Regions from separate parts of the Faecalibacterium sp. An192 genome, predicted to be linked through region 1. Evidence: a T-box and tRNA genes for the amino acid it is inferred to sense, from the RefSeq annotation. Region 1 holds a T-box; the other holds one or more tRNA genes.
The links. The T-box of region 1 lies ahead of tyrS (tyrosine--tRNA ligase). A T-box ahead of a tRNA ligase gene usually reads a tRNA of that ligase, here a tRNA-Tyr.
Positions count from the first base shown of each region.

Region 1 (14,405 bases):
CTGCTGGAGATCGTCAACATTCAGTCGCCGGTCACGGTGGAAATGCGGGAAGGCACGGCGGACATCACCCTGAATCTGATCGTCCGCTTTGGCACCTGCGTTCCGGTCATGGCCGAAAAGGTCCAGAAGAACGTGAAGAACGCCGTCCAGAACATGACGCGGGTCACGGTCAGCCGGGTCAACCTGATCATTGCAGGCCTTGCCGCCGAGCAGGCGGACGCAGCCGCTGAATAACCCCAAAATAGAATCAAACCAGAAAAACCGGCCTCTCTGCAGGTGCGTCCTGCAGAGAGGACTTTGATGTTGTGAGAGGAATACTATGGAAAATCTGATGCCTCGCCGCCAGGCCCGCGAGAATGCGTTCCTGCTGGCCTTTTCTCAGACGTTCGGCGAGCTGCCCCTTGATGAGGCGCTGGAAGCCAACCGTGAAAATGATGAGGAGCATCCTGTGGATGCCTTTGGCGCCTGCCTGCTGCGCACCTACTATGACCACTCGGCCGAAGTGGACGACCTGATCCGGGATCATCTGCGGGGCTGGGCCATGGAGCGCATTCCCCGGGTGAGCATCACCATCCTGCGCCTGGCGATTGCCGAGATGCTGTATGGTGAGGAGCACAAGCCCAGCGTCGCCATCAACGAGGCGGTGGAGCTCACCAAGAAATACGGCGCAGAAGAGGACTATCAGTTCGTCAATGGCCTGCTGGGCAGCGTTGCCCGTGAGTCCGGCCTTGTCGATGAGGACATCGACGCACAGGAGGAGCCTGCAAAGTCGTGAGCTATACACTGGGCATTGATACCAGCAACTATGCGACCTCTCTGGCTGTTTTTGATACAGCCGGGGAGGTTGTTTGCGCAAAAAAGCGTTTTTTGCCGGTGAAAGAGGGCCAGCTGGGGCTGCGCCAGAGCGACGCACTCTTTCATCACACCGCCGCTCTGCCCGGAATGCTGGCAGAACTGGGAACGGAATTTGACCTGACCCAAATTTCTGCAGTGGGCGTCTCTGAGAAGCCTCGTCCGGTGGAGGGGAGTTATATGCCCTGCTTTCTGGCGGGGGTCAATGCCGGGCAGGCCTTTGCCCTGGCCCGGGACATTCCCCTGGTTCGCACCACCCACCAGCAGGGTCACGCCGCTGCGGCGCTGTTCGCCGCGAAAGGGGCGGAACTATTCAACCAAAAAGTGCTGCTGTTCCATATTTCGGGGGGCACCACCGATCTGCTCCTCTGCGACCAGGTCCGGCAGATTGAGCTTTTGGGCTCCAGCAGCGACCTGTATGCAGGCCAGGCGGTGGACCGCCTGGGGGTGAAATTGGGGTTTGCGTTTCCGGCCGGGGCCGAGGTGTCCCGGCTGGCGGCCTCTTGTGAGGAGGAAATCAAGCCGAAATCTTCCGTCAAGGGGATGACATGCAGCCTTTCGGGGCTGGAAAACCAGTACACCACTCTGCTGGACCAGGGCCGCAGCCCGGCCTATGTCTGCAAGTACTGCCTGCTCTGCGTGGCCGATACGGTGGTCAAAATGACCCGCGCCGCCCTGAAGGTCTATCCCGACCTGCCGGTGGTCTGCGCCGGCGGCGTTATGAGCAGCGGGATCATTCGGGAATGGGTCCAGAGACGCCTGCCGGCTGTGATGTTTGTGCCGGCTCAGTTCGCAAGCGACAACGCCATGGGCGTGTCCATGCTCGCCGCCCGGGAGGCTGGTTTATGGCTGAAGTAATCACCGTCACCGCCCTGAATCGCTATGTGAAAACCCTGCTGGACCGCAACGACATACTCTATGACCTCGCCCTCCGGGGCGAGATAGCCAATTTTGTCCAGAACGCCAAGAGCGGCCACTGCTATTTTTCTCTGCGGGACGGTCAGTGCAGCGTCAAGGCGGTGATGTTCCGCTCGGACGCCCAGCGGCTGGCCTTTCGTCCTCAGGAGGGGATGCGGGTGGTGGTCCGCTGCCGCGTGACCCTGTATGAGCGGGACGGCGCCTTTCAGGTCTATGTCAACGCCATGTTTCCCGATGGAATCGGGGAGGCCCAGCTGGCTTTGGAACAGCTCAAGGCAAAGCTGCAGGCCGAAGGTCTTTTTGCCCCGGAACACAAAAAGCCGCTGCCGGCGTTCCCGGAGCGGATCGGCCTTGTCACCAGCCGGACCGGCGCCGCGCTGCAGGACATCAAAAACGTCATTGGCCGCCGGTGGCCTGCAGTGCGGCTGATTCTCTGTCCGGTGAATGTCCAGGGATTTGAGGCGGCGGAGGAAATTGCCGCCGCCATCGGCCGGCTGGACCGGTTGGGCGTGGATGAGATCCTGGTGGCCCGGGGCGGCGGCAGCCGGGAGGACCTGTGGGTGTTCAATGCCGAGGTCATCGCCCGGGCAGCTTACCGCTGCAAGACTCCCCTTATCAGTGCCATCGGCCACGAGATTGACTACACCATTTTGGACTTTGTGGCCGATTGCCGCGCCCCGACGCCCTCGGCTGCCGCCGAGCTTGCTGTGCCCGACCGGGAGGAGCAGAAGCGGCATTTGTGGGAAATCCAAAGAAATATGCATGAAAATATGCAAAAACGCCGGGAAATATGCTATACTAAATGCAAAGACTGTGCAGATGCCATGGCCGGTGACTTGCCGCGGCGAAAACTGTACGCAGGTAAAAGAGATCTTGCGGCATTGGGTGAGGCACTGCGCACCAGCAGCCGCATATGCTGGAAGGACAAAAACCGTCAGCTGGCCCACGCGGTCCAGCTGACCGCATCTTTGAGTCCTTATCAGGTGTTGGCCCGGGGCTACGGAATGGTGGCCGGCGCGGATGGCAAAATCCGTCCGGCGGACCAGCTGGCGGAAGGGGAGACCATTCAGCTCATCACCGCCCATCGCCGGGCCCAATGCCTTGTCACAGCAGTGGAGGAAACCGATGAAAGCACCCAAAACATTTGAAGAAGGCATGTCCCGACTGGAAGATATCCTTGCCAAGATGCAGAGCGAAGAAACCACCCTGGCCGACTCGGTGAAACTCTATGCCGAGGCTGCCGGCCTGGTGGAATACTGCAGCCGGACGCTGGGCAAGGTATCCCTGCAGATCGACGAGATAGACGGCCGGCTGGCGGCCGCGGAAAAGGCCCAGAACGGGCTGGATGTGGAAAGAGACGTGGAGGAACAGACATGAATTACCAGGAGCAGTATGATGCTTACCTAGCCCGGGCCAAACGGGCGCTGGAGGACGCCTGCCGGCGGTATTTGCCGGCCGAGTCGCAGGTTTGCCAGGCAGCCCGCTACAGCCTGATGGGCGGCGGCAAACGGGTGCGGGCCGTGCTGGTGCTCAGTGTCTGCGATATGCTGGGCGGCGACGATGCAGCGGCGGAACAGTTTGCCGCCGCGGTGGAGATGCTGCACTGCTATTCTCTGATCCATGATGATCTGCCCTGCATGGACGACGACGACCTGCGCCGCGGTCGCCCTTCCTGCCACAAGGCGTTTGGAGAGGCGACGGCGCTGCTGGCCGGAGATGTTCTTTTGACTGAGGCCTTTGAGGCGGTGGCGCAGGCTCCCGCCTCGCCGGAGGTCTGCATCCAGGCGACCCGGGCTCTGGGGGCCGGCGCAGGCAGCCGCGGCATGGTCTACGGCCAGGAGCTGGATTTGAAGTATGAGGTTCTGGACACCACCGAGAGCCAGCTGCTTCAGATCCACCGCAACAAGACCGGCGCCCTCATCAATGCGGCCGTTCAGATGGGCGCCGCAGCAGCCGGCGCCGACGCCGCCCAACAGGAGGCACTGGAACAGTATGCGTTTGGCCTGGGGCTGGTGTTCCAGATCATCGATGATATCCTGGATGCCACCGTCACCACCGAGCAGCTGGGCAAACCAGCCGGCAGTGACCAGGCCAACGGCAAGACGACCTTTGTGACCCTCTATGGCGCGGACGGCGCCATGACTCTGGCACAACAGGTCAATCAGGACACATGCGAGGCCGTACATACGGCCTTTGGCGAAAAGGCAGCGTTCCTGGAACAGCTGGCAGCAGCCATGCTGGAGCGGCGCAGCTGATTTTTGCCGCAGAAAAAATGATTTAGGAAAAGAAGGGAAGCGGACGATGGAATTGATTCGAAACATTTTGTCTTGGAATGAGATCCTGACCGTCTCGATTCTGGGCTGGCTGACAGCCCAGCTGCTGAAAACCACCATCAGCTCTATTTTGGCAGGCAAACTGCAGCTGGAGCGGATGGTAGGGGACGGCGGCATGCCCAGCGCCCACAGCGCGACGGTCTGTGCCATGGTGGTGGCCACCGGCCGGATCGAGGGGGTGCACTCCTCTCTGTTTGCCATTGCATGCGTGATCGCCATCATCACCATGCACGACGCTATGGGCGTCCGTCATGAGACCGGCGAGCAGGCCAAAGTCCTGAACAACATCATCGAGATGTGGCTGGAGGAGGGCGAGCGCCATTCTCCCTTCCTGCAGAACATGCACCTGAAGGAAATGGTGGGCCACACCCCCCTGCAGGTCTACGCAGGCATGATCGTCGGGGCAGTTGTGGGCTTTTTGTATCCGCTGTCCGTGATGGTCGGTTAATGGAAACAACAGAGAGTTAGGTGACGATAGGATGGATACACCTCTGCTGGATGCGATTACAGGTCCGGAGGACGTCAAACAGTTGAGTGAGACGCAGGTGGTCCAACTGTGCGAGGAGATACGCTGCTTCCTGGTGGACAGTGTTCTGCGCACCGGCGGGCACCTTGCCTCAAACCTCGGCACCATTGAGCTGACGGTGGCCCTGCATCGGGCGCTCAACTCGCCCCAGGACAAAATTGTCTTTGATGTAGGTCATCAGTGCTATACCCATAAGCTTCTCACCGGCCGCAAGGCCGGCTTTGCCCATCTGCGGCAGCTGGATGGGATTTCCGGCTTTCCCAATCCTCGGGAGAGCGTCCACGATTCCTTCATCGCGGGCCATGGCAATACTGCGCTTTCCCTGGCCATCGGCATGGCCTGGGCCAAAAAGCTCAAGGGCGAGCCGGGCTGGGTGGTGGCCGTCATCGGAGACGGCGCTTTCACCGGCGGCATGGTCTACGAAGGAATGAACAACATTGCCTCCCTGAATAATCTAATGGTCATCCTGAACGACAACAAGATGTCCATCTCCAAAAACGTGGGGGCAATGGCCCGGTATCTGACCCATCTGCGGGCCAGTCCCAAGTATTTCCGGATGAACCGCCATTTGAGCGATACCCTCAGTGAGATCCCGGTGGTGGGGCCGCCCCTGCGGGCGTTCCTGCGCCGGACAAAGACCATCATCCGGCGGTCCATGTACGATTCCACCATGTTTGAGGACATGGGGTTCCAGTACCTGGGCCCTCTGGATGGCCACAACGTCCGGGAACTGGAACAGACCATGCGGAACATCATGGTCCGCTCAGGGCCGCTTTTCCTCCATGTGGTCACCACAAAAGGGAAGGGCTACCAGCCGGCGGAAGAAAACCCTGGTGAATACCATGGCGTTTCCGGAGCCAAACCGGGCGTCATTCCGGACCCCGAGGTGGCTGCACCGGCATCCTTCTCCACCATTTTCGGAAAGGCTCTGTGTGAAGCAGCCGCAGCCAACTCCAAAATCTGCGCCATCACCGCAGCCATGAAGTATGGCACCGGGCTGCAGTTCTTTGGCCATGCGTATCCGAATCGCTTCTTTGATGTGGGCATGGCAGAACAGCATGAGATCACCTTTGCGGCCGGCCTTGCCAGTCAGGGGATGATCCCGGTGGCAGCCATTTACTCCACCTTCTTGCAGCGGGCTTATGACCAGATCATCCACGATGTGGAACTGCTGAAGGTCAAGGTTCTCTTTGCCATTGACCGGGCCGGCCTGGTGCCGGCGGACGGCGAGACCCATCAGGGTGTTTACGATCCGGCTTTCCTGAGCCAGATTGGCATTCCCACCTATTCGCCCTCCAATTACGCTGAGCTGCGCTATTGGCTGATCAAACTGCTGGGCCAGGATTTCACTGGCCCCCAGGCCATCCGGTATCCCCGCGGCGGGGAGGCGGACGTTCTGGCGCAGTATGGCTGCACCGGCCGGGAGTATGATTTCCTGATTAACTCGCCGGAGGCCCGGGCCGTTCTGGTCAGCTATGGCAGCGAAGTGGAGGATGTCCTGGCCGCCGGCAGCCATTTGGAGGCACGCGGCATTCCCTGCAGCGTCTGCAAACTTGTAAAGATATTTCCCTTTACAGATGGTTTCCTGCGCGATATCGAACGATTTGACGTAATTCTGTTTGCAGAGGAGTGCGTCCAGCGTGGCGGCATCGGGGAACAGCTGGTGTCCTGCCTCGCGGAACGCGGATGGCACGGCACCTTTATCCACCGGGCGGTGGACAACAACAAGCTGACCCATGCCACCGTTCCCCAGATGAAAAAGATCCTGGGCCTTGACGAAGAACACCTGGTACAGGATGTGGAGAAAGCCCTGACAGAGAAAAAGGAGCAGTAATCTTGAAAACTCGATTGGACCAATATCTGGTGCAGCACGGCCTGATCCAGAGCCGGGAGCGCGCCAAAGCGATGATTATGGCTGGCGTGGTCTATGTGAATGGCCAGAAGGCAGACAAAGCCGGCGACATGGTGAAAGAGGATGCCGTGGTGGAAGTGCGGGGCCATGATATCGGCTATGTGAGCCGCGGCGGCCTCAAGCTGGAAAAGGCCATGCAGGTGTTTCCCCTCAGCCCCAAGGGCAAGGTGTGTATGGACATCGGCGCATCCACCGGCGGCTTTACTGACTGCATGCTGCAGAACGGCGCCTCCAAGGTGTATGCGGTGGACGTGGGCTATGGCCAGCTGGCCTGGAGCCTCCGGACCGATCCCCGGGTGGTCAATATGGAGCGGACCAACATCCGCAATGTGACGCCCGACCAGCTGGAGGAGCCGGTGGAGTTTTTCAGTGTGGATGTGTCTTTCATCTCGCTGCACCATATCTTCCCGGTGGCGCAGGCGGTCACCACGCCGGACGCCATGGGCGTCTGCCTGGTAAAGCCGCAGTTTGAGGCCGGCCGGGAAAAGGTGGGCAAGAACGGCGTTGTCCGTGATCCCGCCACCCACAAAGAGGTCCTCCTCAACGCCATGGGCTATGCCGCCGCCAACGGCTTTGCGGTGCGCGGTCTGGACTTCAGCCCGGTGAAGGGACCCGAGGGCAACATCGAGTATCTGATGTTTGTGGAAAAGAGCACAGAACCCTGTACATTGGACGAGGAGGCTGCCGCCGCTGTGGTGGCGGCCAGCCACCAGACCCTCGATCGCTGACCGATCTTTACGGCAGCCCCAACCAGGAGGTGGGACCCTATGACGGTTTACATTGCCCCCAATACCGGCAAAAGCTCGGCCGGAGAAGTCGCTCTGCGGGCGGCTCAGATTCTTCAGACCCACGGCGCCGCCGTCCTGATGGATCAGGAGCTCCGCCCCAGCTGCAACATTGCCGGTGTGCAGTATCTGCCTTTTGCGGAATGCCTGGAAAAAACCGATGTCATCCTGACCATCGGCGGCGACGGCACCATTCTCCAGGTAGCCAACCAGACCCTGAACTATCACAAGCCCATCCTGGGCATCAATCTGGGCCGGTGCGGCTTCCTGGCCACCTGCGAGGTGGACGAGCTGGAGGCCAAGCTCAGTGCGGTGGCCCATGGACACTTCAACCTGGACACCCGGATGCTTCTGTATGTGCGGGTGCTGGGGGACGAGACCTGGGAGGGCCACGCCCTGAACGATGTGGTGGTGACCAAAGGCCGCCTGCAGCAGGCCATTGATTTCAGTGTTTACTGCGACGACATTCTGGTGGAACATTTCCGCGGCGACGGCGTTATCGTGGCGACCCCCACCGGGTCCACGGCCTATTCTCTGGCTGCCGGCGGGCCCATTCTGGATTCCCAGACCAAGGGGATTGTGGTCACCCCCATCTGCCCCCACAGTCTGGCCACCCCCGCCATGGTCTTTGCGCAGGAGCGCAAAATCCACATTTGTGTGGGGCAGGTGGCCGATCATGAGGTGTTTATCAGCTGCGACGGCGACAACAATTACCCCCTCCGGGCAGGAGCGACCGCCATGGTCCGCCTGTCGGATCAGGTCATTCAGCTGGTGACGTTCAGCAAGGCGGAACAGTTCCAGGCCATCGACCAGAAACTGCGCAGCAGGAGATAACAGCCAGCTTTAAAGCTGCAGATCGAAACGAAAACGCTCACAGTTTATGTGAGGGTTGGTTTTGCGGGTGTTTTTGAGAGGAAAGGGCCCGGGCAGGGAGCTGTGTCGACCTTGCCCAGGCTCTGATGCATTCGAATTCCCGCCGGAAGTTGATTTTGAACCGTTTGAAAAGTCTATGGTAGGTAAATGAGAAGGAGGCGGAATTCCCATGAGCCGCAAACCGCAGGAAGATACAAAAACCAGAACGGAACGGCTGCAGGCCATTCTTCGGCTGATCCGTGAACATCCCATCAGCCGTCAGGAAGAACTGCAGGAGTACCTGAACAAAGAGGGTTATGAGGTGACCCAGGCCACCATTTCCCGGGATATTCGGGAGCTGTGCCTGGTGAAGGCTGCCACCGACGAGGGATACCGCTATGTGTCCAGCCACAGCGACCGGTATGACCCCAAAGTGCAGGAGCGCTTTGAGACCATTTTCCGGGAGTCGGTGCTGCAGGTGGACTATGCCGGCCATATTGTGATGATCAAGTGCTACTCCGGCATGGCCAATGCGGCCTGCCAGGTGTTCGACTCGATGCAGTGGAAAAATGTGGTGGGATCGCTTTCGGGTGACGACACGTTTTTGGTGCTGGTCCGCTCCGAGCGGGACGCCAAAAACATCAGCGCCGAGCTGGAACGCTATATTGTGCGCAAGTAAAAGTGGAAGATGAGGCATTGAAATGCTGAGCAGCTTGCAGATTGAAAATGTGGCCGTTATCCAGAAGGCCGATGTCCACTTTGAAAAAGGGCTGAACGTGCTGACCGGCGAGACCGGCGCAGGCAAGTCAATCCTGATCGATTCCATCAACGCCATCCTGGGCAATCGAACTTCCCGGGAGCTGGTGCGGGCCGGAGCTTCCAAGGCGGTGATCCGCGCAGCCTTTGAGGAGGTGCCCGCCGCCGTCCAGGACAGCCTGGAAAAAGCGGGGTATGAGCGCAGTGAAGAACTGCTCCTGACCCGTGAAATCACAGCCGAGGGAAAGAGCAATTGCCGCATCAACGGGATGCCCGCCACGGCGGCCATCCTGCGGGAACTGTGCGGCGGGCTGATTAACATCAACGGCCAGCATGACTCAGTGGGCCTGCTCAACCCGGCGCACCACGAGGGAATTTTGGACGATTACGCCCAGAACCGCACCGAGTTTCAGAACTATTACAAAATTTACAAGGAGCTGATCGCCGTCAAGCGGGAGCTGGACAGCCTCATCACCGATGAGGAGGAAAAGCGCCGCAAGACCGATCTGCTCCAGTATCAGGTCAATGAAATTGACGACGCGGCCCTGACCGCCGGCGAGGAGGAAAGCCTCGAAAGCCGCCGGAAGGTTCTGGCCAATGCGTCCACCATTCGGGAACAGATTGCCCGGGCTTATGCGGCTCTTTCGGGCGGTGATGAGGCCGCCGGCGGGGTAGACCTGCTGGGAGAGGCCTCCAATGCCATGGACACGGTCGCCCAGCTGGATGAAAGTCTGGCGGATGGGGCCGGCCAGCTGCTGGATTTGTATTATACCGCCAAGGACCTGTCCGCCGATCTGGCCTCCCGTCTGGAGGACTACGAGAGCAACGACGGCGAATTGGATGAAATCGAGCAGCGGCTGGATCTGATCTATAAGCTAAAACGGAAATATGGCGACACGGTGGAGGATGTTCTGGCCTTTGGAGAAAAGGCGCGGGAGGAGCTGGAACGCATCCAGTTCTCCGAGGAACACCACCAGCGCCTTCAGGCCGAGAAGCTGCGGCTTTATGGTCTGGCGCGGGAGGCGGCCGAAATTTTGACCCAGACCCGCCTGCGGGCCTTTGAAGATTTGAACCGCCGCATTTCGGATACTCTGGACTTTTTGAACATGCCGGGGGTCCGGCTGAGCCTCCGCCATAGCCGGGGGCCGCTTGCCAGCCACGGCCAGGACAGCCTTGAGTTTTACATTGCCACCAACCCCGGTGAGCCGCCCAAGCCTTTGTCCAAGATTGCATCGGGCGGTGAGCTGAGCCGCATCACCCTGGCCATCAAAAATGCTCTGGCCGACCGGGATGCCGTTCCCACCGTCATTTACGATGAGATTGACAGCGGCGTCTCGGGCAAGGCGGCAGGAAAAATTGGACAGGTTCTGCGGCAAAGTGCCAAAGGCCATCAAATTCTCTGCATCACCCATACCGCGCAGATCGCAGCTTTGGCTGACTGCCATATGCTGATTCAAAAGCGGGTGGAAGGGGATCGGGCCTACACCCAGGTGATGCCTCTGGATACTGAGGGCAGGGTGGACGCCCTGGCCCATCTGATCTCGGGCGACCATGTGACCGAACTTTCCCGCGCCAATGCCCGGGAGATGCTGGCCCTGGCGGAGCAGGAAGCAAAATGAGGAATTCCCGCGCCTCCGCATAAGAGGGAAAACGGAAGCCAATGAGTGGCCCCTTTGGGAGGGTCACTCTTTTTGTTTGTGCTCAAAAAACAAAACGGTCATTTTACCTCTTGACATTTTCGAATAGTTCCTTTACAATTAACAATTGTAAAGGCGTTGATGGGAACAAGTACCCTGATGCGCTCTGCCCAGAGAGGCTCCGGTTGGTGAAAGGGGCGTGCAGAGCCGCAGGCGAACTACCTCCCGGAGCTGCAGGCTGAACAGATGCTATCTCAGTAGGCCCCGCCGCGTGCGAGCGTTACAGACGCAGAGTGTACTCCCATACTCTGAGGGGGTTGCACTTGTGAGGCTGTCATCCGTGAGGGGGCAGCAAACAGAGGTGGTACCGCGAATTTCTCGCCCTCTGCCAATTTTAAGGTTGGCGGGGGGTGTTTCTTTTTGCCCTCTGCCCGAAGTGAGACACAGGAGGTATGTTTTCATGAAACTCTACGACGAACTGAAGGCCCGCGGCCTGGTGGCCCAGATCACCGATGAGGAGATCATCGACGTCATCAACGAGGGCAAAGCCACGTTCTACATCGGCTTTGACTGCACCGCCGACAGCCTGACCGCTGGCCACTTTATGGCCCTGACCCTGATGAAGCGTCTGCAGATGGCCGGCAACAAGCCCATCGCTCTGATTGGCGGCGGCACCACCATGATCGGCGACCCCTCGGGCCGCACCGATATGCGCAAGATGCTGACCAAAGAGGACATCGACCACAACGCTGCCTGCTTCAAGAAGCAGATGGAGCGTTTCATTGATTTCAGCGAGGGCAAGGCCCTGATGCTGAACAATGCCGACTGGCTGCTCAAGCTGAACTACATTGAGCTGCTGCGTGAGGTGGGCGCCTGCTTCTCGGTGAACAACATGCTGCGTGCTGAGTGCTACAAGCAGCGCATGGAGAAGGGCCTGTCCTTCCTGGAATTCAACTACATGATCATGCAGAGCTACGACTTCTACTACATGTTCCAGCACTACGGCTGCAACATGCAGTTTGGTGGCGATGATCAGTGGAGCAACATGCTGGGTGGCACCGAGCTGATCCGCCGCAAGCTGGGCAAGGACGCCTACGCCATGACCATCACCCTGCTGACCGACTCTCAGGGCAAGAAGATGGGCAAGACCGCTGGCAATGCCGTCTGGCTGGATCCCAACAAGACCAGTCCCTTCGAGTTCTATCAGTACTGGCGGAATGTGGGCGATGCAGATGTCATGAAGTGCATCCGCATGCTGACCTTCCTGCCGCTGGAGCAGATCGATGAGATGAGCACCTGGAAGGATCAGAAGCTGAACGAGGCCAAGGAGATCCTGGCCTACGAGCTGACCAGCATGGTCCACGGCAAGGAAGAGGCCGAGAAGGCCCAGGATGCCGCCCGCGCTCTGTTCAGCGGCAACGCCGCCGACACCGAGCATATGCCCACCACCGTTCTCTCGGCTGAGGACCTAACCGACGGCAGCATCGGCATCCTGACCCTGATGGTCAAGGCTGGTCTGGCCTCCTCCAATGGTGAGGCTCGCCGTCTGGTGACCCAGGGCGGTGTCCTGGTCAACGGTGAGAAGGTGGCTGCTCCCACCGGCAGCTTCACTTCTGATCAGCTGGCCGAGGGCCTGGTGATCAAGAAGGGCAAGAAGGTCTACCACAAGATCACCCTGTAAGCGTAAGCCGCTGCGACCATAAAAATCATAAAAGAGGAATCTGTCCTGTGCCTCAAAAGTGCAGGATGGATTCCTCTTTTTCTTTGCATCATGAAAGAAGCGGCGTCTTGCCCCGGCCGCAGATGGGCAGGGGAGACGCCGCTTGCTGGAACCTATGGACGGGGGATGACATGCGGGAAGCGGGGCTCCGAAAAGCCCCGCCTCCACAATGCAAGATCCCTACACCACAAGGAAGCCTTATTTAACCAGGACAACATCCTGTCCCTGGGTAACCTTGCCGGTTGCGATGGGCTCGACGCTGGTGAAGTCGTCGGTGTTGGTGACAACCACCGGAGTGGTCAGCTTGTAGCCTGCGGCCGAGATGGCAGCCATATCAAACTTCAGCAGCAACTGGCCCTTCTTGACCTTGTCGCCGACCTTGACCTTGGGCTCATAGCCCTTGCCCTTGAGCTCGACGGTGTCCATGCCCACATGGATCAGAATTTCGATGCCGTTGTCGCCCATCATGCCCACAGCGTGGCTGGTCTCGGCGACCTGCTCGATGGTGCCGTCAAAAGGAGCCACCACTTCGCCTTTGGAAGGCTCGATGGCGCAGCCCTTGCCCAGAGCCTCGCTGGAGAAGACGGGGTCATCGATCTCGCTCAGAATGCGCATTTCGCCTTCCAGGGGGGAGTAGATGATCTTATCGCCGGCAGGTGCGGCGGGTTTTGCAGCGGGTGCGGGTGCAGCCTCTTTTTTGTGGAATAGATTGGAAAAGAATCCCATAAAGCTTTTCTCCTTATCATTGCCGGATTTGCTGTATGGATGATATGATTCATCCGGAAAACAGCTTATTTCATATGCAATTCTACCACATTTTTCAGTGATTTACAGCAGAAAAGGCCATAAGATTTAGATTTCGTGAATCAGCCTAAAAGAATGTGGATTTTTTTGTAAAAATCAACCATTGACAAGCCGGCGACTGTTTTACAGCTCGTAGGCCTGGCGCAGAGCCTCATAGGCGGCGTCCTCGTTTTCGCTGCGGACCAGCAGAGAAATATCCAGATCGCTGGTGGTGATCAGATGCACTTCAATACCGGCAGAGGCCAGGGCGCTCAGAGCCCGCGCAGCCACGCCGCAGCTGGTGACCATCTCCTCGCCGAACAGATTCAGCTTGGAATAGCCCACGCTGATGAGGGGAGCGGCCTTGGAGCCGGGGGTCAGCTGTGCGGTGGAAATGGCCTTCATCACCAGGGGAAGGTCATTGCTGGAAGCCGTGAAGCTGAAGTCCAGCTGGGTGCCGTGAGGGGCGCTCTGGCTGATCATGTCCACGACGATGCCGATGTCCGCAAAAATCTTGAGATACCGTGCCAGGCTGTCAGCGCTGAATGCTGCATCCTGCACACTAATCATCATGACGCCGGGCTCGACGCTGATTTTCGATACTCCGTACATAATTACGCTCCATTCTGCCTGCAAAGAGGCGTAAAGTGATTGTGCTTTACACGGGTGTGATGCGTTTAGGTGAAATCCAAAAACGCCGGATCAATGTACTTTTCTACGGTAGCTCGGATGTAATCGTAGTTGAAGTCGCTGTAGTTGGCTCGTACGCCGTGGGCATTGGCCAACTCAGGGGTATAATCCCGATAGAGGTAGGTGCGGACCTCGGATTTGCTGGGCCCGTAGTGGGTGACGGTGGGGTGAAGCTTGGGGTCCAGCAGTTCCAGGGTGACGGTGCCGTCGGGATCGGTGGTCTTTTGGAACCGCAGGGTGAGGATGGTGCCGATCAGCTGGTCTTTTTTGCTCTGGGTGCTGAGGAAGTTGCCCAGAGAGTAGGCCACAAAGACCGGGCGTCCGTCGGCTGCAGTCCGCCACTCTGCATTCTGCACCACATGGGGATGGGTGCCTACCACTACATCAGCGCCCCAGTCTGCCAGCTGCTGAGCCAGAGTCTGCTGCGCCTCGGTGACGGTGTGGCTGTCCTCGACACCCCAGTGGGTGCCTACCACCACAAAGTCTGCCAGCTCGGCAGCCTTTTTGACCTGCTGCTCAATAACATCGGTCTGGTTGGTGTAGATGATGTTGGCCTCCATGGAATCCTTGCGGGGGATGCCGTTGGTGTGCTCTGTGTAGGACAGATAGGCGATGGTAATGCCGTTCACCGTGTGCACCGG
Region 1 covers NZ_NFKB01000004.1:51,397-65,801, forward strand. Annotated here, with positions in the region: gene B5F27_RS02385 (Asp23/Gls24 family envelope stress response protein) at 1-234, shown strand, start outside; gene nusB (transcription antitermination factor NusB) at 320-775, shown strand; gene B5F27_RS02395 (glycoprotease) at 772-1,710, shown strand; gene xseA (exodeoxyribonuclease VII large subunit) at 1,698-2,918, shown strand; gene xseB (exodeoxyribonuclease VII small subunit) at 2,896-3,147, shown strand; gene B5F27_RS02410 (polyprenyl synthetase family protein) at 3,144-4,025, shown strand; gene B5F27_RS02415 (divergent PAP2 family protein) at 4,072-4,551, shown strand; gene dxs (1-deoxy-D-xylulose-5-phosphate synthase) at 4,583-6,463, shown strand; gene B5F27_RS02425 (TlyA family RNA methyltransferase) at 6,466-7,269, shown strand; gene B5F27_RS02430 (NAD(+)/NADH kinase) at 7,309-8,160, shown strand; gene B5F27_RS02435 (arginine repressor) at 8,369-8,857, shown strand; gene recN (DNA repair protein RecN) at 8,880-10,553, shown strand; T-box leader at 10,701-10,960, shown strand; gene tyrS (tyrosine--tRNA ligase) at 11,032-12,252, shown strand; gene B5F27_RS02450 (PTS glucose transporter subunit IIA) at 12,490-13,017, opposite strand; gene B5F27_RS02455 (ACT domain-containing protein) at 13,219-13,686, opposite strand; gene B5F27_RS02460 (CapA family protein) at 13,752-14,405, opposite strand, start outside.

Region 2 (14,405 bases), on a different contig from region 1:
AATACACAACAGTATACCGGATTGAGGCAGGGGTGGCAATAGCTTTTTGCGCGAAAATTTTACAAAAACCGCGCCTTTTTACAGCCCCCTTTTGGGCGGGGGCCTCTTGTACTTTTGCCGGTTTTTGATTATACTTGTGGTCAACGGAGAAAACATTTTCCGGGCGGGGGCTTCACACGGCCCGCCGCCGCAACGACAGCCGGCGGGGCTGCCCGCCGTCACAGAGGGGGAGAGCAGATCATGAAAACCGGATTGGTTTTGGAAGGCGGCGCCATGCGCGGCATGTTCACAGCGGGCGTCACCGATGTTTTGATGGAACACAACGTCACCTTTGACGGGGCGGTGGGCGTTTCGGCCGGGGCGGTGTTTGGCTGCAATTACAAGTCGCACCAGCCCGGGCGGGTTATCCGCTACAATCTGGCCTACTGCAACGACAAGCGCTACGCCAGTATGCACAACCTGCTGCACACAGGCGACTTGTACAGCGAGCAGTTCTGCTACCACGATATCCCGGAAAAGCTGGACCCGTTTGACACCGAGACGTTTGCGGCGTCCCCGATGGAATTCTTTGTGGTGTGCACCGAGCTGCGGACCGGCGACCCCGTCTATCACAAGTGCCGCACCGGCAGCGAGGAGGACCTGAAATGGATGCAGGCCTCCGCCTCCATGCCCCTGGCGGCCCGCACGGTAAAGATCGGACCCCACCGCCTGCTGGACGGAGGGATTGCGGACTCCATCCCGGTGCGGTTCCTGGAATCCATCGGCTACAAAAAGAACCTCATCATCCTGACCCAGCCCAAGGGCTTTGAGAAAAAGAAAACCAAGTTCCTGCCCATCATCCGGGCACGGTACGCCCGCTATCCGGCCTTTGTGGCCGCGGCGGCCGACCGCCACGAGCGCTACAACGAGACCCTGTCCTATATCTCGATGCTGGAGGAGGCCGGCGACGCCTATGTGATCCGCCCGCCCATCCCCCTGGAGATCGGCGCCATGGAGCGGGACCCCCGGGAGCTGCAGCGGGTCTATGACACCGGCCGCGCCGTGGCCGAAAAGCAGCTGGACCAGATCCAGACCTTCCTGCTGCGGGCCAAAGCGGAGCTGTAAAATCCAAAACGAAAAAATCCCGTGTCCCCCAAAGGGACACGGGATTTCTTTTGCGTTTGCTTACCGGTTGGACAGCTTGCCCAGCAGGGTGATGACCAGGATGATGGCCACAATCACGATAAAGATGCCCACCATGCCGATCAGCATCATCGGCAGGGTCTGGGACAGGGAAGCGAAGTTCATATGCAAAGCCCTTTCTTATGGTAACATGGAGAGGCCGGGCCCGCCGCAGGCAGGCGCCGGGACAGCGGGACGGAGGATCAGACCCCCATCAGGGCCAGCAGCAGGCCGCCGGCGATGACGGAAGCGATCTGACCCGAGACGTTGACGCTGATGGAGTACATCAGCAGGAAGTTCTGGTTGTCCTCGGCTAGGCCCATCTGGTTGACCACACGGCCGCTCATGGGGAAAGCCGAAATGCCGGCTGCGCCGATCATGGGGTTGACCTTTTTGCCCTCGGGCAGGAAGATGTTCAGAACCTTGGCGAAGATGACGCCGCCGGCGGTGTCAAAGACAAAGGCGAACAGGCCCAGAGCCAGGATCAGCAGGGTGTCGGGGCGGACGAACTTGTCGGCGGTCATCTGGCTGGCCACGGTCATGCCCAGCAGGATGGTGATGAGGTTGGCCAGGGCGTTCTGGGCGGTCTCGCTGAGGGAATTCAGGACGCCGCACTCACGCAGCAGGTTGCCGAACATCAGGAAGCCTACCAGAGCCACGCTGGCGGGGGCCACCAGGCCGGCCAGGATGGTGACCACCACAGGGAACAGGATGCGGGTGGTGCGGCTGACGCTGCCCTTCTGGTAGGACATGCGGATGCAGCGCTCCTTCTTGGTGGTCAGGGCGCGGATGACAGGGGGCTGAACGATGGGCACCAGGGCCATGTAGCTGTAGGCGGCCACCATGATGGGTCCCAGATAGTCGGACATCAGGGTGTTGGCCACGAAGATGGCGGTGGGGCCATCGGCTGCGCCGATGATGGCGATGGAAGCGGCGTCCTTCAGGGGGAAGAACAGGCCCGCGATGCACAGGGTGAAGAAGATGCCGAACTGGGCCGCAGCGCCGAACAGCATCAGCCAGGGTTTCTCCAGCAGGGGGCCGAAGTCGATCATGGCGCCGATGCCGATGAACAGCAGCAGGGGGAACAGTTCGTTGGACATGCCTGCCTCAAACAGAACCGACAGGGGGCCTTCGGTGTCGCCCTGGGTGATGGCGCCCGACAGGGGCAGGTTGACGAGAATGGTGCCGAAGCCCATGGGCAGCAGCAGGCTGGGCTCCATTTTTTTGGCAATGGCCAGATAGATCAGCAGACCGCCGACGACCCACATCACCAGCATCTGCCAATTCAGGTTCCCGAAGTTCGAGAACAGCTCCAGGAATTGTTCGAGAAAATTCATTGTTTCCAAAATACCTCCTTCACGGTTTGAGCGGACCGCGGCGAAGGCTGGGAACGGACGGCTGTTTTTGCACAACAAAAAAGACCCGTCAGCCGCTACCGTCCAGGCAGATGCCCGCGGGGGGAGATAAAACCCCTCGTCCAACCTTGTCGCCGCTGACATTATTATAAAGTACAGCCTGAAAAAACACAAGAGAAAACAGGATTTTGTCGGCGGAAAGGGGCCTGGGCAAAAAACCGAAAAATACCCGTTGACAAAATCTGCCTTCGGTGATAAAATAAGCAAGCGGTCCGGAAAACTACGGCAGCGCAGGGGGAGAGTCAAATGTCTTCCCAAAGGGTTCCGACAGAAATCCAAAAGAAATCTGAAAAAACTCTTGACAAGGCGCTTCACCTGTGGTAAAATAAACGAGTCGTCCGGCAAACGAAACGGACACCGCGAAAATGAATATGGGCGTGTTCCCGAGTGGCCAATGGGGACAGACTGTAAATCTGCTGCTTAATGCTTCGGTGGTTCGAATCCACCCGCGCCCACCAAATCAGAAAAATCCGAACCTTTTTCCTGTAGGAGAAGGGTTCGGATTTTTCATTTTCCTGGGCGAATTGAACCAAGGCATCTCTCCAAAAGCGCAGAGAGATTGATTTATTTCATTTCGGTTTGAAAAAGATGTTTATGAAAGAAAAGGATGAGGAATTTCCAAGGGGATTAAGATAAGATGATAAACGGAAGTACAAATGAATTTATAGATAGAATTTCCACATGCCAGGATACCGTGTTTATCTATAAAGGTAAAAAGTATTGGTTTCAGGGATATATGCCCAATGAAAACACTGTCCATATGGAAATTTTCCAAATAGATCCTGCTAAAGAAGGCTATGTTTGGGAATATAACGGTTCGTCTATCACTGAAGGACAGGAAGAGTTTCAAATTGCCCCTATTTTTGATGGAAAGACTTTTTGGGAAGTCGAACAGGAAATGGAGTGGGTGGATTGCTGATTGTACGGATACGTCGAAGAGCTAGAATAGTCTGATTCGTTCTTCTTGGTTGAAAAATAAAAAAAGGGTGCGTCCCGAAGGACGCACCCAACTTGAAAAAAGCTGTGTATGGATGTCAGGGCGTTCCCCGTTGGGAACGTCCTGATTTTCTTTTGCCGGGCAGCGGGCCTGCTCTGCCTGCCATGCGGCAAATGCTTTCTGGTCTTCTTCATTGTTGAAGCTTTCCAGAATCGCCGGATAAAAACATCGGGCCAGTCGCTCGATGACTTCGTCCGGGTAAGAAGAGTTGTTTACAGCTTTTTTCTTATTCAACGACACCTCCTATTCTGGTCCACACACCCAGTTGATCGGAAGCTTTGAAGCCCCGTGTGGAAAAGCCGACGTTCATACTTTGAAAGCCGGTAAATTTTACAAGCAGGAACACAAAACACGTGCCCCATCCGGCATTTTCTCCCAAGTTTTTAAAGGAAGTATAAACCAGCCCACCTCAATCCCACCCTAACGGAGCTGGACAGAATGAAAAACTACGCCGATTGTTCTTGTTCTGACCCTAGCACTTCTGACAGGCTAAAACCCAACGCAGCCAGATAGGCAAGATGCTTTTCCAGAATAGCCTGCACAGCTTTTCTCTGTTCTGAGTCGGTAAGCAGTGTGGGCGTTTGTTTGAAGATGGTCTCCCAGCTTTCCTGCATAGAAGCAACGGCGTTGGCAAGCTGACCGTAAATGGAGGAGGTTTCTTCAAGGACTGACTTCCTCTCGCCTGGGGGTGGTGCCAATGACGGCTCGCTTGATGCACTTTTCTCCGTTTGAAATAATTTCTGCTTGGCGGCAGGCTTTGCCCTGGACTGAGGGTTCTTGATCTGCTCCAGAAGGGCGTCATAATCCGCCGGCCTGGCCTTGGCCAAACGCTCAAAGAGTGCGTCCGGCGCCTTCAAATCACCCGAAAGGACCTGCCGCCGGATGCCGGGACACAACTCCTCTGCGAGGTCCACGCCTGCGGCGAACAGTGCCGCCCGACGGACAGCGCTGGCGCTGATATGGTTTTCCCGCGCGATCCGTTCACAGGTTTTCTCAGCGGTCTGCTTGTGTTCATTTTGAGCACCGGCAGACGGGACCGGGCGCGTGTGCTGGTTTCCATGAAATCCATCAGCCTGCTTTTCGGCGTCGTACTGCTTGCCCATCAGAAACTTTTTCTGTTCTGGGGTCAGGTTCCGACGGCCAAGTTGATGTTTGCAAATCCAGACGAGGACTTCATCTCTTGTTTCCAGCTCCAAGTTACGGACAATGCATGGGATTTCCGGGTGGCTTTGCAGAATTTCATAGCGGTTGTGTCCGTCCACAATGGTGCCGTTCCAAACAAGGATCGGAGCCAACAGCTCGCCCTCGGCCAAAATGTTTTCCTCCAGCTGTTTGCGTTCATCCTGGGTCAGGGGTGGAATCTGTGCCTTGAATTCAGGGTCAATGTGCAATGTCTGTGTCATGCAGCCCTCCTTCCTGTACCTGGTGGCGATCCTTTCGATGGAGGGTCGACAACAGATTTTGCTGTGCGGTGCTGAGTTCTATCCATGCCTTTTTTGCTTCACGATACGACTCATAGAACTGGGCTTTTTCCGAGATTAGCTGTTCGCGTTCCGCTTCCAGTTGTTTCAGGCTTGGCAGCTTGGTGATTTTTTGGGCTTTAAAATAGGCGGCTGCCGCTTGGTAAGCTGTCAGTTCGGCGCGGTGCTGTTCCCGAAAGACTTCCGGTTTTTTTGCAGTCTTGACCTGCTGGGCAAACTTCCGGTTCTGGAGATAGGATGAAACATGGTGGCTCAGTTCCCGGTTGGACTTGATGCGGTTTTCCAGGTCTTTCACCACCTTGAGACTCTCGTCTCGTTTTTCCTGAAGTTCAGTTACGCGGGCGTCCAGTTCTTCCTCGCTGTTCAGGTTGTACCGGGTGAAAAGCGCTATAGATTTTGCCAGCTGTTTGAGATTGAAAATCTTGGCCCAGTGCTCGTAGCCTGCGCCCTTGCCTGCGGCCAGCTTGGCCTGAATGTCAATCAGGCGGCTGATGCAGTCGGGGTGAGGATCAGAACTGTAGAGTTTGGCGGTTTTCTTTCGTTCGGCATTCTCTGCGAGAACAGCCAGAACTTTATCTTTGGAAAAATCATCGCCCAGCTTGCGGGAGGAGATGGGCTTGGTGCGGCCGGCGGTGAGGTAACTGAACCGGCCGCGGCTTTCACGAACCGTGACGCCATACTCCTGCAAAAGCTGAGTGGAAAATTCCTCCAAGCTGGTAACCTTGGCCAGAACAGAACGGATTTGCCGACGAAGGGCTGCTTTCTCGGTTTCATATTTGGTTTGCCGGATGGGCTGACCGGAAGCGGCTGCCTTCTGGTTGGCGTGGTCGAGGCGGCGCTGGCCGCGCCGCAGCGCCCAGTATTCCCGTTCTGTAATCCGTTCACCAGTGCCGTTCAGCAGATCGATCTGGTAGAGTCCGGCCCCCTGGCAAAGCTCCATGGTCTCGACCCGCAGGTGCCGGAGCATCGCGGCCGTGCAGCGATGCTTTATGCCCTCCTTCCAGTCACAGGGCTTTTCCATATAGGGCTGGCGGGGAATCTCCCGCACCCGGACGCTGCCGATGACAATGTGAAGAAGTTTCAGTGCATCTTCTCCGCCGCCGGTGACAACAATGGTTTGCTTGATGGGTTTGGTGCGTAAGCAGCGGCGAAGCAGGGTGGACATGTTGACATGGAGAATCTCGCACATGATCTCCAGGTCCCGCTTTTCTTCTGGGGTGACTCTGAACTTGATGAGCTGCGTTTTCCTCGGTGTGCCGCTGTGCTGAGTTTTGTGTCTAGTCGAACGAGTGTTGGTGTTGGTCATTGTACCTCCTTGTCGTTTGACTAGCTCCCATCGAATGTGGGGAGCTATGTATGGTGCGGCGCAGCCGAAGAACGCGCAGAGCGCGAAATGAGCAGGGTTTGGGGAAGGCACTCCCCAACAAGTACGACCGGAGCGTGCGGCATCCATTTCAATTTGTGAAATTGTGGCCACGGGTCGATACTTGCTTTTACTTTTTCCGCCATTTTGAAAATTTTTATTTCAAAACGGTCTCCAATCGGTCAAAGTAGGGAAGTGCACAGTGTCTCCTGCTTGGTGGGGTTGCCGTTCTCATCCGAATTAAGTTCCTGCCCCTGTTTTGCAGCGGCGTTGTCAGGCTCGCCCGCATTTCTGCGGGGTCATGGCGCTGTATCCAGTCCGGACGGCTGATAAAGTTGTCAAGGTACGTATGAAGAATTGCGAGCCGGTTGTCCGGCTGCAAGTCTCTCGAAAAGAAAAAGGCTCCACAGCACCAAAAGATTTTGTCGTGGGTGGATGGCGGCAAAACAGTTTGGTGAAGCTGCGGAGCGGACAAACAAAGCAATGTAGTAGCTTTCGTTGAGTAAAGCGGCTTTGTTGAGGAACAGGGTATCACTGAAAAATGCAAATGTCAACGATATGTCGAACGATTTGGAAAATCCTACAAGAATAGATTTAATCCGTTGGACAGAATAGAAACTTTGGGCTTCCATTGGTGAACGCATAACAGCTTTCAGGTATTTACCGAATCAAGATTCGGCGATAAGATCTATCTTTAAGAACTTGAGAAGTTTTCTCTGCTGTGTTATAGTATATTTGACCATAATAAGATTCCATGAACGCGGGATTTTAAGCAGAACAGCAAGAAGCGGTTCAAGGAGATGCGGCAATGAGTTACAAAGATGAATGGCTTGTAATCGAGGCTAACGATGACATCGATGAGATGGAGCACCGTGAACCCAGCGAGGAATTTTTGTTCTACCGTGCCGTGGCCAACGGCGATGTGGATGCTGTCCGAAAAAATTGCGAACAGGGCCGCTTTATGGATACAGAAGGGGTTGGCGTTTTGTCCAGGGACCCCATTACCAACCTGAAATATCATTTCGTGGTCACCACAGCCATGGTAACGCGGATGTGCCGCCAGCACGGCATGGAGCTGGAACAGGCATTCCGGCTGAGCGATTTTTATATCCAGAAGCTGGACGATATCCATACCGCTGACGAGATCAAGCACCTGCACGACGAGATGGTGATGGACTACACCGAGAAGATGCGCCGTTACCACCACAGCAACACCAACTCCAAGCACATCAATGCCTGCAAGGAATACATCTACGCCCATATCAAGGAGCGAATCACCATTGAAGATCTGGCAGATGCTTTGGGCGTGTCCGCCAGTTATTTGTCGCGGCTGTTTAAAAAGGAAACTGGGATTTCGGTTAGCTCCTACATACGCAACCGAAAAATCGACATGGCCAAGAATTTGCTGCGGTTCAGCAACGACTCGATGATTGACATTGCCAACCGGCTTTCTTTTTCCTCCCAGAGCCATTTTATCCAGCAATTCCGGGAGGTGGTGGGGATGACCCCCAAGAAATACCGTGACACCTACTATATGGTGGAATGGGGGGCAGAGTCTCCCCGCCCGGATCTCGCCGGGAACGGCGTCGGTCTGACCACCTGATCTGAAAACAAAAGCACCGCCGGGTGCTGCCTTCTCCCCAGAGGCAGCACCCGGCGGTCTTTTTTGTGGATCACATGGTGAGGATAATGTTGTTTTCGTCCTGAAGGGCGGAAGCGGGAATGTAGTTGTCCGGCATGGCCTGGCCGTTGAGGGTCAGGCTGCGGCAGCCGGATTCACGATGGCCGGGGTTCTCCACACGGATGTGAAGCCGATGGCCACGGAAGTCTTTTTCCATGGTGAAGGCGTCCCACTCTTTGGGAATGGCGGGGGCCAGGCGCAGGCCGTCCAGATCCGGCCGCAGGCCCAGAATGCCTTCCACACAGCCCACCATCACAGTGGAGGCAGTGCCGGTGAGCCAGTGGACCTGAGAACGGCCGAAGTGTTTGCTGGCCGGCCCTTCGGTGAACTGCCCGTAGCAGTAAGGTTCCAGATGGCGGATTTCGGCCCGGTCATTCTGGGCGGCAGGGGCGTTCTCGGTGAAGTAGCCGAAAGCCCGCTCTCCGTGGCCGCACAGGGCCTCGGCCAGGATCAGCCAGCCCTGGGACTGGGAGAAGATGCCGGCATTTTCCTTGGTGCCGGGGTTGTAAATCACGGCCAGTGCGCCGTCAAAAGCGTGGGCGTGGTAGGGCGGGTCCATCAAAACCGCGCCGTATGCAGTGTTCAGCCGCTGGCTGACCCCCTCCATGACGGTATCCGCCTGGTGCGGATCTGCCAGCCCGCTGATGACGGCCCAGCTCTGGGGGTTCAGCCAGAAGTTGGCCTCGGGTGCGGCAGCTTCGCCGATCTGCTCGCCGGCCTCGGTGAAGCCCCGGATGAACCGGTCGCCGTCCCAGCACAGCTCCTGGATGCGGCTGTGGTATTCCGCCAGCTTCTCATCCAGCCAGCGGACATCCTGGTCGGCGCCGCGATGTGCGGCGAACTGCCGCAGAATCCGCATGGCGTAATAGAACTGGAAGGCCACAAAAGCCGACTCGCCGTTGGCGCCCAGCCGCAGGCAGTCGTTCCAGTCGGCATACAGGCCGGCGGGCAGGCCGTGGGGTCCCAGGTGGTTGAGAGAAAATTCCACCGCCCGCTTGAGGTGCTCGTAGACAGTCCCTTGATCCTTGTTGGCAAAGGGGATCACCTCGTCCAGGAAGGCGAGATTGCCGCTCTCAGCCACATATTTGTAGACGGTGGGGAAGAGCCACAGAGCATCATCGGCCCGGTAGGCGGGATGACCGGTTTCCTTCACATAGGAGGGATCGTCGGGGGTGTCCTCATGGCCGGGGTTGTGGGTGAACTTGACCAGGGGCAGGCCGCCGCCGTTGTCCACCTGGGCCGACAGCATGAAGCGGATTTTCTCGCAGGCCATCTCCGGCTCCAGATGGATGATGCCCTGGATATCCTGGACTGTGTCACGGTAGCCGTAGCCGTTGCGCAGGCCGCAGTAAATCAGGGAGGCAGCCCGGGACCAAATAAAGGTGATGAAGCAGTTATAGGCGTTCCAGGTGTTCAGCATGGTGTTGAAGGCGGGGTCGGGGGTCTCCACCTGCAGGTGGCTGAACCGGCTGTACCATTCAGCCTTGAGGGCGTCTACCTCCTGCTGAACCCGGGCGGCGGGGTCGGCATAGCCTGCCAGGATGGCGGCGGCCTCGGCCGAGGGTTTCATGCCGGTTGCAAACAGGATGGTTTTGCTTTCGCCGGGGGCCAGCTTCACCTTGCAGGAGAGGGCGCCGCAGCTGTTCTCGTTGTAGCTTTCCACGTTGCCCAGATCTCCGGCTGCCACCCCCTGAGGGTTGCCGTAGCCATGGTAAGCCCCCAGGAAGGCGGTCTTGTCCCCGCAGTAGGAGGAGACCGGCGCACCGGCCAGGCCGAAAAACCGCTCGGTTACCGTCTTGTCATCCACATCTTCTCCCTGGGCCAGGGCGTCCAGGTTGCCATGGATCTGCTGGGTGATCCGGTTGCCTTCAAACACAGTCCGGCCGATGAAGAGGGAATACTGGAGGTTGACCTGATCCTGCTCGTAGTTGCTGTGGTTGGTGAACTCAGCATAGCCTGTCAGGGTCAGGCTGCGGTCCCGGTCCGAGTCATTGGTGACGGTGAGGGCCCATACCTCATAGGCTTTGCCCTGAGGCACATAGTAGACAGCCTTGGAGGAGATGCCTGCATAGCTGGCCTCCATCCGGGTATAGCCCATGCCGTGGCAGCACTTGACCTGGTAGTCGTTCAGGTCCTTGGCCACCGGCTGCCAGGAGGCGGACCAAAAGTCCCCGCTGTCGTCATCCCGCAGATAGATATACCGGCCCGGCTGGTCAAACTGGTTGAACACATACCGGAGAATCCGGCCGTTGGCACCCGACCGCTCGAAGCTGTAGCCGCCGGCGTTGTTGGAGATGATGGCGCCGTAGGCCGGCGACCCCAGATAGTTGACCCAGGGGGCTGGGGTGTCGGGGCGATCGATCACATATTCGCGGGCTTTGTCATCAAAATATCCGTATCTCATACTCGTTGCTTTCTGCCTTTTGGGCGTTATCAAAAAATCATTCCTGCCTGTTTTATCCCAGATATACAGTGAAAACCTGTTTCTGCTCGGCGGGCAGAGCCTCGATCACCCGGCGGGGGATGATGACGCTGTCACAGCTGCCTGCACACAGCTCAGCGTCGCCGCAGAGGACTTTCTGAACCCGGTACTGCCCGTATTCCAGCCGCCCGGGATTCTGGCAGCGGATTTCCAGCCGCCGCCCTGCAAAGGTCACATGGACCGAGGCACTGCCCTCGGCGTCAAACTGGGCCGCGGTGAGTTTGGGCTGGAGCAGGAGGTCGCCTGCTTCGCCCCGGACGCCGAAAACCTGGGTGATCATGGTCATCATGTACCAGCTGGCGGCGCCGGTCAGATAGTGATACATCCCCCGGCCGTCGGCCCGGAAATATTCCGGGATGCCGGGATAGATGCGGCTGGTGTCAAAGTCCAGGGCGGTGTCTGCCAGAGTCTTGAGAGCCTTCCAGCCCTCCTGCACAAAACCCCGGCGGTACAGGGCGTTGGCATACATCACCGCCATATGGGAGAAGACCGCCCCGTTTTCTTTTTCACCATAGGCAAAGCCGAACATCCGGCCTAGGTCGAATTTCTGCTCATGAAAATCGGTGTTCAGCCGGTAGCCGCCGATTTCCCTCCGGTAGAGATAGTGGTCAGCGCTGGCTGTGATCCGCCGGATCTGCTGGTCGGTGGCCACGCCGCCCATGATGGCGAAGACCTGGCCGGTCAGCATCATCCGCACGCCCTCGGGGAAGATGCCTTCCACCGCACGGCCGTGATTGTCATAGTAGCTGTTGTACCAGCCCTCCGCCGTGCCGGCGTCGATCCACTCGTGTTTCCGGAGCCAGCCGGTGAGCCAGTCTGCCTTTTGCTCCAGGCTGTCGGCCAGATCCGACAGGCACACTTCCACCCGCTTGCCGCTGATCTGATGGGCGCAGCGGGCTGCGTACTGGGTCAGAATGGTTTGCTTGGCCCGGGCGTCGTCAAAGGTTTCGGTCTGGTCGCCGCACAAAACCAGCAGCTCTTCCAGCACCTGGGTGGTTTTGGACCCGGTGGTCTTTTCCAGAAGCCGAATCATCCCGGCCAGCTCCCGCAGGTTGCCGGCATAGGCGCAGGTGAAGGCGACGCTTTCTCCCCGCTCAGCCGCCATGTCCAGCGCGTCGTTCCAGTCGGCGCCCCGAAGACGGCAGATGTTGTGTTCGCCGACTTCATAGAAAGCGGCCAGCTGCTCGATCAGCAGATGCTCCAGGATGGTGCCGGTGTAGACTTCGCCCTGGCTGGTCCGCTGCCAGCCGCCCTGCTCCGGCTGGTATTCGGCGTCGATTTGGGTGCCGCGCACAGCCTGAGCGTCCTTAAAATAAGGTGCCTGCCGGTTGAGGATTTCCACATCGCCGGTCTGGTCGATGTAGAGCTTGGTGGTCATCTGGGGCCAGAGGGCATGGTCCATCCAGACCCGGGCGATGCCGTTGCGGTCGGCGATGAAATTGCCGTCGCCGGCCCCAATGATGGTGGCGTTGGTGCCGTCGATCCGGACGCCGCCGAAATTTTTCTCAATCATCCGGCCCACGTCCCCGGGTTCCATCAGCAGCAGGGACAGACAGTCCTGCCACAGATCCCGCCAGCCCCGGCCGCCCCGGCCGTAGTCATGGTGGGGGAGGAAGGAGCAGCCGAAGAGCCGCCGCAGGAAGGGCTGGAAACAAACCCATTTCATCAGGTTGTCAAAGTCCGGGTCTCCGGTGCGGAAAGAGACATTGACCTTCTCTTTCCAGTAGCTGCGGGTCTCATCCAGCACGGCCTGCACCTGTTCCCAGCTGTGGTACTTGTTCCAAATGGCGTTGACGGCCTCTTCGCTGTCCTCGACCCCCAGCAGCAGGACATAATGGGCCTGCTGCCCAGGGGCCAGGGTGATGGCCGGGAACCGGAATGCTCCCATGGCCTCCCGTCCTTCCGCCCGGCTGCCCGCTTTGACCCCGGGGTACTGCTCGTAAACGGCCCGGGGATGGAGGTAAGTGCCGCCCTCGCCCAGGAAGGACTCCACGGTGGGGTAGAAAGCCTCCGGCTTCTGGCCCTCCGGCCCAAATCCTTCTACATAATATACTTTGTGGTTGGGCCGGTGGCCCCGCTCGTCAAAGGACATGGTGGGCCGGACCATGACCCCGTTTTCGGTGGTCCAGATCCGGTGGAGCATCGAAGTCACATTCCGGTGGTCCCGGATGTTGTCTGCGCTGCGGCCGTAGAGGGGAACGGCTGCGATGGGGGTCAGCCGGCGGGTTCGATTCTGCTGGTTGCGCACCGTGATGCAGAGGATTTCCACATTGTCCTGCCGGGGACAAAAGGCGGTCACTTCGGTATCGAGGCCCAGGTCCTGGGCGGTGCGCTCCACCGTCTGCCACATCAGGCCGGCGGTGAGCCGGCTGTCATCCTGGGCCGGGGTGAAGCGGTCGGCCTCCTGCCGGGCCGAAGCGCCGGACACCGAAAAAGCCTGCCCGTCCTCATCCACCAGCCAAAAGTTCCGCACGCCGCGGTTGCTGTGGAGATTTTCAGCGCTGACCGGTTCCAGCAAAAAGGTCTCCTGATCGATTTTGGCGTCCCCGCCCCAATTGGGGGTGAGGGAGCTTTTCAGCCCTGTCTCAGAGGCCAGCGGAAAGTAGAGATAACTGACATTTTCCGGCTTGTCCATGGTGAAGCTGCCGTACTTGTCCACGAAATGCAGGTGGTTCATGATACTTCTCCTTTCTATGGTAGGATGTCGGTTTTTATTATATAGAAAGGCGTCTGCGGCAAAAATCAAAACCATGCATCAAAGTGTCAGAATCATGACCCTATTTATCTATCAGCACAAAACGTTGTCAAGAATTTGATATTTTTTATGGAATAATTATATATCCGGCGGGATTTCTTTCGCTATAATAGGGGCACAAAAGACGCCGGGCACCGAGGCCCGGGCCATGAGATTACAGAGGAGGTTCGTACTATGAATGAGAAGAAATCCTGCGCCATCAGCCGCCGCTCGTTCCTGAAGGGCGCCGGCGCCGTGGGCGCTGCCAGCGTTTTGGCCGCTTGCGGCGGGAATTCCACTGCTGCATCGGGCAGCGGCGCAGAGGCTGCGGCGGAAGGCAAAGTGATCAATATCTACAGCTGGAACGACGAGTTCCGCACCCGTCTGGAAGCTGTTTATTCCGAAGTGGCCAGCACCTCGTCCGACGGCACCGTCACCACCCTGAAAGACGGCACCGAGATCCACTGGATCATCAACCCCAACCAGGACGGCGTCTATCAGCAGAAGCTGGACGAGGCCCTGCTGAACCAGGCTTCCGGCTCCACCGACGACAAGGTGGACATCTTCCTGTCCGAGACCGACTACGTCTACAAATACACCGACGCCGAGGCCGACGTGGCCATGCCCCTGACCGACCTGGGCATCGACCCCGACACCGACCTGGCCGATCAGTATCCCTTTACCAAGACCACCGCTTCGGACCAGAACGGTGTCCAGCGCGGTTCCACCTGGCAGTGCTGCCCGGGCCTGCTGGTTTACCGCCGCGATATTGCCAAGGACGTCTTCGGCACCGATGACCCCGCCGCCGTGGGCGAAAAGGTGAAAGACTGGGACACCCTCAAAGCCACTGCGGAAGAGCTGAAGGCCAAAGGCTATTTCACCTTCTCTTCCTACGCCGACACCTTCCGTCTGTACGGCAACAGCATCAGTCAGTCCTGGGTGGCCCCCGGCGAGACGGTCTGCAAAGTGGACCAGCAGATCATGAACTGGATCAGCGATTCCAAGGAATGGCTGGACGCCGGCTACCTGGACAAGACGGTCAAGGGCCAGTTCAACGACGACTGGAACAAGGCCATGGGTTCTGCGTCCAA
Region 2 covers NZ_NFKB01000014.1:16,921-31,325, reverse strand. Annotated here, with positions in the region: gene B5F27_RS06325 (patatin family protein) at 241-1,104, shown strand; gene B5F27_RS06320 (OadG-related small transporter subunit) at 1,165-1,287, opposite strand; gene B5F27_RS06315 (sodium ion-translocating decarboxylase subunit beta) at 1,365-2,498, opposite strand; tRNA gene B5F27_RS06310 (tRNA-Tyr) at 2,950-3,034, shown strand; gene B5F27_RS06305 (hypothetical protein) at 3,214-3,495, shown strand; gene B5F27_RS06300 (hypothetical protein) at 3,517-3,813, opposite strand; gene B5F27_RS06295 (ParB N-terminal domain-containing protein) at 4,020-4,976, opposite strand; gene B5F27_RS06290 (relaxase/mobilization nuclease domain-containing protein) at 4,954-6,360, opposite strand; gene B5F27_RS06285 (AraC family transcriptional regulator) at 7,226-8,020, shown strand; gene B5F27_RS06280 (glycosyl hydrolase family 65 protein) at 8,091-10,502, opposite strand; gene B5F27_RS06275 (cellobiose phosphorylase) at 10,555-13,257, opposite strand; gene B5F27_RS06270 (twin-arginine translocation signal domain-containing protein) at 13,510-14,405, shown strand, end outside.
Region 2: it encodes a tRNA-Tyr, which carries the amino acid that the T-box ahead of tyrS (tyrosine--tRNA ligase) is inferred to sense. The anticodon was not compared.